DNA from 2 places in the Paenibacillus hamazuiensis genome. Region 2 is predicted to be linked to the other one. Evidence: a T-box and tRNA genes for the amino acid it is inferred to sense, from the RefSeq annotation. Region 2 holds a T-box; the other holds one or more tRNA genes.
The links. A T-box is a leader RNA that pairs with one kind of tRNA and senses whether it is charged. The one in region 2 lies ahead of pheS (phenylalanine--tRNA ligase subunit alpha), so its partner is inferred to be a tRNA-Phe.
Positions count from the first base shown of each region.

Region 1 (3,371 bases), 2.4 Mb from region 2:
GGTCGAGCAGGGACGAAAGTCGGGCTTAGTGATCCGGTGGTACCGAATGGAAGGGCCATCGCTCAACGGATAAAAGCTACCCTGGGGATAACAGGCTTATCTCCCCCAAGAGTCCACATCGACGGGGAGGTTTGGCACCTCGATGTCGGCTCATCGCATCCTGGGGCTGAAGTAGGTCCCAAGGGTTGGGCTGTTCGCCCATTAAAGCGGTACGCGAGCTGGGTTCAGAACGTCGTGAGACAGTTCGGTCCCTATCTGTCGCGGGCGTAGGAAATTTGAGAGGAGCTGTCCTTAGTACGAGAGGACCGGGATGGACGTACCGCTGGTGTACCAGTTGTCTCGCCAGAGGCACGGCTGGATAGCCAAGTACGGAAGGGATAAGCGCTGAAAGCATCTAAGCGTGAAGCCCCCCTCAAGATGAGATTTCCCAGTATGTAAGACCCCTTGTAGACGACGAGGTAGATAGGTTCGGGGTGGAAGCGCGGCAACGTGTGGAGCTGACGAATACTAATCGGTCGAGGGCTTAACCATATTACCCAAGAAAGTGAAGCGAAGCGTTGTAGCTTATGCCGATTACTTTCTCGGGGCCCAAAAGGATAAATTCTAAAGCGTAACTTGAAGTGATTCGCATCTAGTTTTCAGGGAGCAAGATGCTCCCGAAGCGAGTTTTGTTTAAGACAAAACTCATGTTTGGTGACGATGGCGGAGGGGAACCACGCGTACCCATCCCGAACACGACCGTTAAGCCCTCCAGCGCCGATGGTACTTAGACCGCAGGGTCTTGGGAGAGTAGGACGTCGCCAAGCAGCCCAAAGCACGTTCGACCTTCGCAGGTCGAGTACATGTGAGAGTCGAACGTTGCAAAAAAGGCAATATTAACTAAATATTCCCCGATAGCTCAGTCGGTAGAGCACTCGACTGTTAATCGAGTTGTCACAGGTTCGAGTCCTGTTCGGGGAGCCATGGAGAGGTGTCCGAGTTGGCCGAAGGAGCACGATTGGAAATCGTGTAGGCGTCACAAGCGTCTCGAGGGTTCGAATCCCTCTCTCTCCGCCACTATTTATTACGGCCCGTTGGTCAAGGGGTTAAGACACCTCCCTTTCACGGAGGTAACAGGGGTTCGAATCCCCTACGGGTCATTTAGTCTCCGCATATTTTTACGGAGACTCCACTATGGAGGCTTAGCTCAGCTGGGAGAGCATCTGCCTTACAAGCAGAGGGTCGGCGGTTCGATCCCGTCAGCCTCCACCATATATGATATTTAATCGACGCGGGGTGGAGCAGCCCGGTAGCTCGTCGGGCTCATAACCCGAAGGCCGCAGGTTCAAATCCTGCCCCCGCAACCAACTTTTCTATCGCGGAGCCGTGGTGTAGAGGCCTAACATGCCTGCCTGTCACGCAGGAGACCGCGGGTTCGAATCCCGTCGGCTCCGCCATTTAACATCTCGTAAGGGATGAGAACCCAATGTTTTCAGGGTTCGATGAAGTATATTAGCATGGCTCGGTAGCTCAGTCGGTAGAGCAGAGGACTGAAAATCCTCGTGTCGGCGGTTCGATTCCGTCCCGAGCCACCATTTTTCGTTGTAAGTTAGCCGCTGTAGCTCAATTGGTAGAGCAACTGACTTGTAATCAGTAGGTTGGGGGTTCAAGTCCTCTCGGCGGCACCATTGGTAATTTGGAGGCTTAGCGAAGTGGCCAAACGCAGCAGACTGTAAATCTGTTCTCGTACGAGTTCGGTGGTTCGAATCCATCAGCCTCCACCACTTTTTAATCTCATAGGGGCATAGTTTAAAGGTAGAACAAAGGTCTCCAAAACCTTTGGTGTGGGTTCGATTCCTGCTGCCCCTGCCAATCAATATGGCGGTCGTGGCGAAGTGGCTAACGCATCGGATTGTGGCTCCGACATTCGAGGGTTCAATTCCCTTCGATCGCCCCATTTTTTTATAAATCGTTGGGGATTAGCCAAGCGGTAAGGCAACGGACTTTGACTCCGTCATGCCTAGGTTCGAATCCTAGATCCCCAGTGTATACTAATGCGGAAGTGGCTCAGGGGTAGAGCATCGCCTTGCCAAGGCGAGGGTCGCGGGTTCGAATCCCGTCTTCCGCTCCAAGGCGCCATAGCCAAGTGGTAAGGCAGAGCTCTGCAAAAGCTTTACCCCCAGTTCGAATCTGGGTGGCGCCTCCATTTTTTTAGCCGGAGTGGCGGAATCGGCAGACGCACAGGACTTAAAATCCTGCGGTAGGTGACTACCGTACCAGTTCAAGTCTGGTCTTCGGCACCACTCAACGACAACATGTGCCCTTAGCTCAGCCGGATAGAGCGTTTGACTACGAATCAAAAGGTCAGGAGTTCGAATCTCTTAGGGCACGCCATTTTTTTTTTGATCTTTAATTTCATAAGCCGGTGTGGCGGAATTGGCAGACGCGCGCGACTCAAAATCGTGAGGGAAACCGTGGGGGTTCGAGTCCCTTCACCGGCATCGAATGAAAATCGAGTAGGCCCATGAATGAATTCATGGGCCTCTCACAGAACCGGACGTGCGGGTCATCGCATCCGGCTCCTCCGCGCTTATCCCCGCTGGGGATGATGTTCATTATAGATGTCTACGAGAAAAACGAGACCTCTTTCTCTGAACCAATCGTTTGGCATTGCAACACTGGCTGGCTTGGATAGCGAGCTTCTCCATGCGAACATACGCATCTTGGGAAGCTCTCCCCTCCACTTATTCTTTCTTAGTGCCCTGTAGAAGTTCTTCGGCTTTTTCCAGCTCCGCAACTGTACCATCCGGAGCCTTCTCCTTATCCATGCATCGTACTCTCTCATCAGACTTCCTACGTTGCCCCAGCCAAAATAGCTACCCCATCCACGTAAATATGGATTCAACTTCTTTCGGATCAGCTGTTCCACATTCACCGTTTGGTTCCGCCGCGTAATTGCTTTCACGCGTTCTTTAAATTTCTGTTTGGCTTTCGAGGATGGAGTAACCCAAAATCCCGGTTTAAACTCATGACCTAGGAACATAAAGGACTGTTCCAAGTTGTTCACGATCTTGGTTTTCTCCGGGTGTACTTTGAGCCCAAGCTCTTGTTCCAGTAGACGAATAACACCTTGGAGTACCCTCTCTGCCCCCTTTTGGGATTTGCAGCAGATCACAAAATCATCGGCGTACCGTGTTATACGGTGCTTCCGTTCAGTCATGAGCTTATCCAGCGGGTTTAGGTAGATATTCGCCAAAAGCGGACTAATAACCCCACCCTGTGGACTTCCTTGCTCGTTCAGGTGAAAACTTCCGTTCTCCATGACTCCGGACTTTAAGAAGCTTTCTATGAGCTTTAGGACACTACCATCCACCACTTCTTCCTTGACGGCC
Region 1 is NZ_JALRMO010000001.1:5,505,686-5,509,056, reverse strand. It holds rRNA gene MYS68_RS23990 (23S ribosomal RNA) at 1-531, shown strand, start outside; rRNA gene rrf (5S ribosomal RNA) at 690-806, shown strand; tRNA gene MYS68_RS23980 (tRNA-Asn) at 888-963, shown strand; tRNA gene MYS68_RS23975 (tRNA-Ser) at 965-1,056, shown strand; tRNA gene MYS68_RS23970 (tRNA-Glu) at 1,068-1,139, shown strand; tRNA gene MYS68_RS23965 (tRNA-Val) at 1,176-1,251, shown strand; tRNA gene MYS68_RS23960 (tRNA-Met) at 1,270-1,346, shown strand; tRNA gene MYS68_RS23955 (tRNA-Asp) at 1,360-1,436, shown strand; tRNA gene MYS68_RS23950 (tRNA-Phe) at 1,499-1,574, shown strand; tRNA gene MYS68_RS23945 (tRNA-Thr) at 1,592-1,667, shown strand; tRNA gene MYS68_RS23940 (tRNA-Tyr) at 1,678-1,763, shown strand; tRNA gene MYS68_RS23935 (tRNA-Trp) at 1,778-1,851, shown strand; tRNA gene MYS68_RS23930 (tRNA-His) at 1,861-1,936, shown strand; tRNA gene MYS68_RS23925 (tRNA-Gln) at 1,953-2,024, shown strand; tRNA gene MYS68_RS23920 (tRNA-Gly) at 2,036-2,110, shown strand; tRNA gene MYS68_RS23915 (tRNA-Cys) at 2,112-2,185, shown strand; tRNA gene MYS68_RS23910 (tRNA-Leu) at 2,194-2,282, shown strand; tRNA gene MYS68_RS23905 (tRNA-Arg) at 2,297-2,373, shown strand; tRNA gene MYS68_RS23900 (tRNA-Leu) at 2,401-2,480, shown strand; gene ltrA (group II intron reverse transcriptase/maturase) at 2,570-3,371, opposite strand, start outside.
Region 1: it encodes a tRNA-Phe, which carries the amino acid that the T-box ahead of pheS (phenylalanine--tRNA ligase subunit alpha) is inferred to sense. The anticodon was not compared.

Region 2 (3,371 bases):
GGATAAAAAGGGCATAGGCCGCTTCAACTTTGAAGACATTTATGATAATATAAACATACCGTCACGTGAAATATTGTTTCACCAAATGAAACTAAAAGGATGGTGTGTATACAATGGACATTAAGCAGCAAGTGCAAAGCCAGTTCGGGAAAAACGCGGCGAATTACGTAACAAGCCGCCTGCATGCGCAGGGGGACGATTTGAAAGCGCTGGTGGAGCTCGCGCAGGCCGAAGGGAGCCGCGGGGCGCTCGACATAGCGACCGGCGGAGGCCATGTGGCGAATGCGCTCGCCGCATTCATCGAAAGCGTCACCGCTTGCGATTTGACGGAAGCGATGCTGGAGCAGGCGCGGAAGTTTATCGCCGGCCAAGGCCGCACGAACGTCAGCTTTGCGGCGGGAGACGCGGAATCGCTTCCTTTTGCAAATGAGGCTTTCGATCTGGTTACTTGCCGCATAGCCGCACACCATTTTCCGGATCCGGACGCTTTCGTTCGCGAGGCGTTCCGCGTGCTTGCGCCGGGCGGGAGCTTTTTGCTGATCGACAATGTGGCTCCGGAGGAGAACGAACTTGACGAGTGGTACAACGACATCGAGAAGAGACGGGATCACAGCCATGTCCGCGCGTGGAAAAAATCCGAATGGCTCGCGCGTATCGAGCGCAGCGGCTTTAGAGTGAAGCAGCTTCGGGTTTTTCCGAAACCGTTCGAGTTCCGCGGCTGGACGGAGCGGATGGGGCTCCCGCCCGAGGCGGCGGCAGAACTGGAGAAGCGGATGGTGGAGGCGCCGGAGCGGGTGCGGAAGCATTTTCAGGTGGAAATCGAGAACGGGCGTGTCCACAGCTTTCAGGGCGAATCGATTCTCGTGCAGGCGAGAAAACCGTTATAATCGAATGCCCACTTGCATTGCAAGCGGCGTTTGCATATAATACGTGTTAATTGAACATATCGTCAAATGCGTTGAAGGAGAAAAGTACGCAGCGCCTCTTTACAGGGAGAAGCCGGCCGGAGATTGAGAGCCGCTTCAAAGAACCAGGCTGCCGAAGTTCGCTCCCGAGCAGACCCTTGAAACCGCCTGAATCCGGCGTGCAAGTAGGGGGAACCGGAGAATATCCGTTATGAGCAACGAGTGAGAACCTTTTCCAGGCTTGTGCCGGTCGCAACGGCGGAAGAAGGAAGAAAGGTTCTAACAAGGGTGGTACCGCGGCTTTTTCGTCCCTTTTTGGGAGAAAAGGCCTTTTTTGTCGTTTAGGAAATAATGCGCAGCCAATTCCGTGGATAACGGGGGATATGGGGATATGTTCCTGTGCATGAAATGGCCGCGAAACTTTTGGAGGCAATTTTCGAAGGAGGTATGAACATGAAGGACAAGTTGGAAGCATTAAAGCAGGAAGCGCTGCAGGAGCTGGCGCAGGTGGAAAACCAGCAGCAGCTCAATGACCTGAGGGTCAAGTATTTGGGCAAAAAAGGCCCGCTCACCGAAATACTGCGCGGCATGGGGGCGCTCAGCGCCGAGGAGCGGCCGATCATCGGTCAAGTCGCGAACGACGTTCGCGCGGCGATCGAATCCGTCATTGAAGCGAAGCAGCAGGAATACGAGCAGGCGGAAACGGCAAACCGGCTTCGCGCGGAAACGATCGACGTGACGCTGCCCGGCCGTCCGGCTGCAACCGGGGCTCTGCATCCGCTGACGAAAGTGATCCAGGAGATCGAGGATATTTTCGTCGGCATGGGCTATACGGTGGCGGAAGGGCCTGAGGTGGAGCAGGATTATTACAACTTCGAGGCGCTCAATCTGCCGAAAAACCACCCGGCCCGCGACATGCAGGATTCGTTTTACATTACCGAAGAGATCTTGATGCGCACTCATACGTCGCCGGTTCAAGTTCGCACGATGGAGAAAATGAAAGGCGAAGTGCCGGTGAAGATCATTTGCCCGGGCAAAGTGTACCGCCGCGACGACGACGACGCGACGCATTCGCATATGTTCACGCAGATCGAAGGTCTGGTCATCGACCGGAATATCCGGATGAGCGACTTGAAGGGAACGCTGCTGCAGTTCGTGCAGGAGATGTTCGGCAAGCAGACGAAAATCCGCATGCGTCCGAGCTTCTTCCCGTTCACCGAGCCGAGCGCGGAGGTTGACGTGAGCTGCATGATGTGCGGGGGAGCGGGATGCCGCACGTGCAAGATGACGGGCTGGCTGGAAATTCTCGGCTCCGGCATGGTGCATCCGCGGGTGCTCGAGATGGCCGGTTACGACCCGGAAGTATACAGCGGCTTCGCCTTCGGGATGGGCGTCGAGCGGATCGCCATGCTGAAGTACGGCATCGACGATATTCGGCATTTTTACACGAACGACCTTCGTTTCCTGAAGCAGTTCGTTCATTTGTGAGAGAGGGGAGCGAAAAGACATGAAAGTATCTTACCAATGGTTGTCCCAGTATGTGGACGTGAGCGGATATACGGCGGCGGAGCTGGCGGAGAAGCTGACGCGCAGCGGCATTGAAGTGGACATTGTGGAAAGCCGCAACAAAGGCGTGGAACACGTCGTGGTCGGCTATGTAAAAACGCGGGAGAAGCATCCGGACGCCGACAAGCTGAGCGTCTGCACCGTCGATGCCGGGCAAGGCGAGGATTTGCAAATCGTTTGCGGGGCGAAAAATGTAGCGGCCGGGCAAAAGGTGCCCGTCGCGCTGATCGGCGCGAAGCTGCCGGACGGCCTCGTGATCAAACGCGCGAAGCTGCGCGGCGTGGAATCCCAGGGCATGATCTGCTCGGCGAAGGAGCTCGGACTCAATGACAGGCTGCTGCCGAAGGAAATTCAGGAGGGCATCCTCGTGCTGCCGGAGGACACGCAGATCGGGCAAAGCATCCTCGAGGTGCTCGCGATCGACGACGAGGTGCTGGAGCTCGACCTGACGCCGAACCGTTCGGATGCGCTCAGCATGCTCGGCGCGGCTTATGAAATCGCGGCGATTCTCGGCTGCGAGGTGAAGCTGCCTGACGCGGAAGCGGGAATCGGCGGAGGCGCGGTCCGCGCGGCGGATAAAATCAGCGTCAAGATCACGGCGGCGGAGCAATGCTCGCATTACGCGGCGCGGCTGATCGAAGGCGTGCAGGTCGGCAAATCGCCGCTATGGATGCAAAACCGGCTGATGGCGGCAGGCATCCGCCCGATCAACAACATCGTCGACATCACGAACTACGTGATGCTCGAATACGGACAGCCGCTTCATGCGTTCGATGCGGATAAGCTGGCGAACGGCCATATCGACGTTCGTTTGGCGAATGCCGGCGAAAAGCTCGTGACGCTCGACGATGTGGAGCGCACGCTGGAGCCGCATATGCTGCTTATTACCGACGGAACGAA
Region 2 is NZ_JALRMO010000001.1:7,930,787-7,934,157, forward strand. It holds gene MYS68_RS35055 (class I SAM-dependent methyltransferase) at 114-887, shown strand; T-box leader at 950-1,221, shown strand; gene pheS (phenylalanine--tRNA ligase subunit alpha) at 1,359-2,393, shown strand; gene pheT (phenylalanine--tRNA ligase subunit beta) at 2,413-3,371, shown strand, end outside.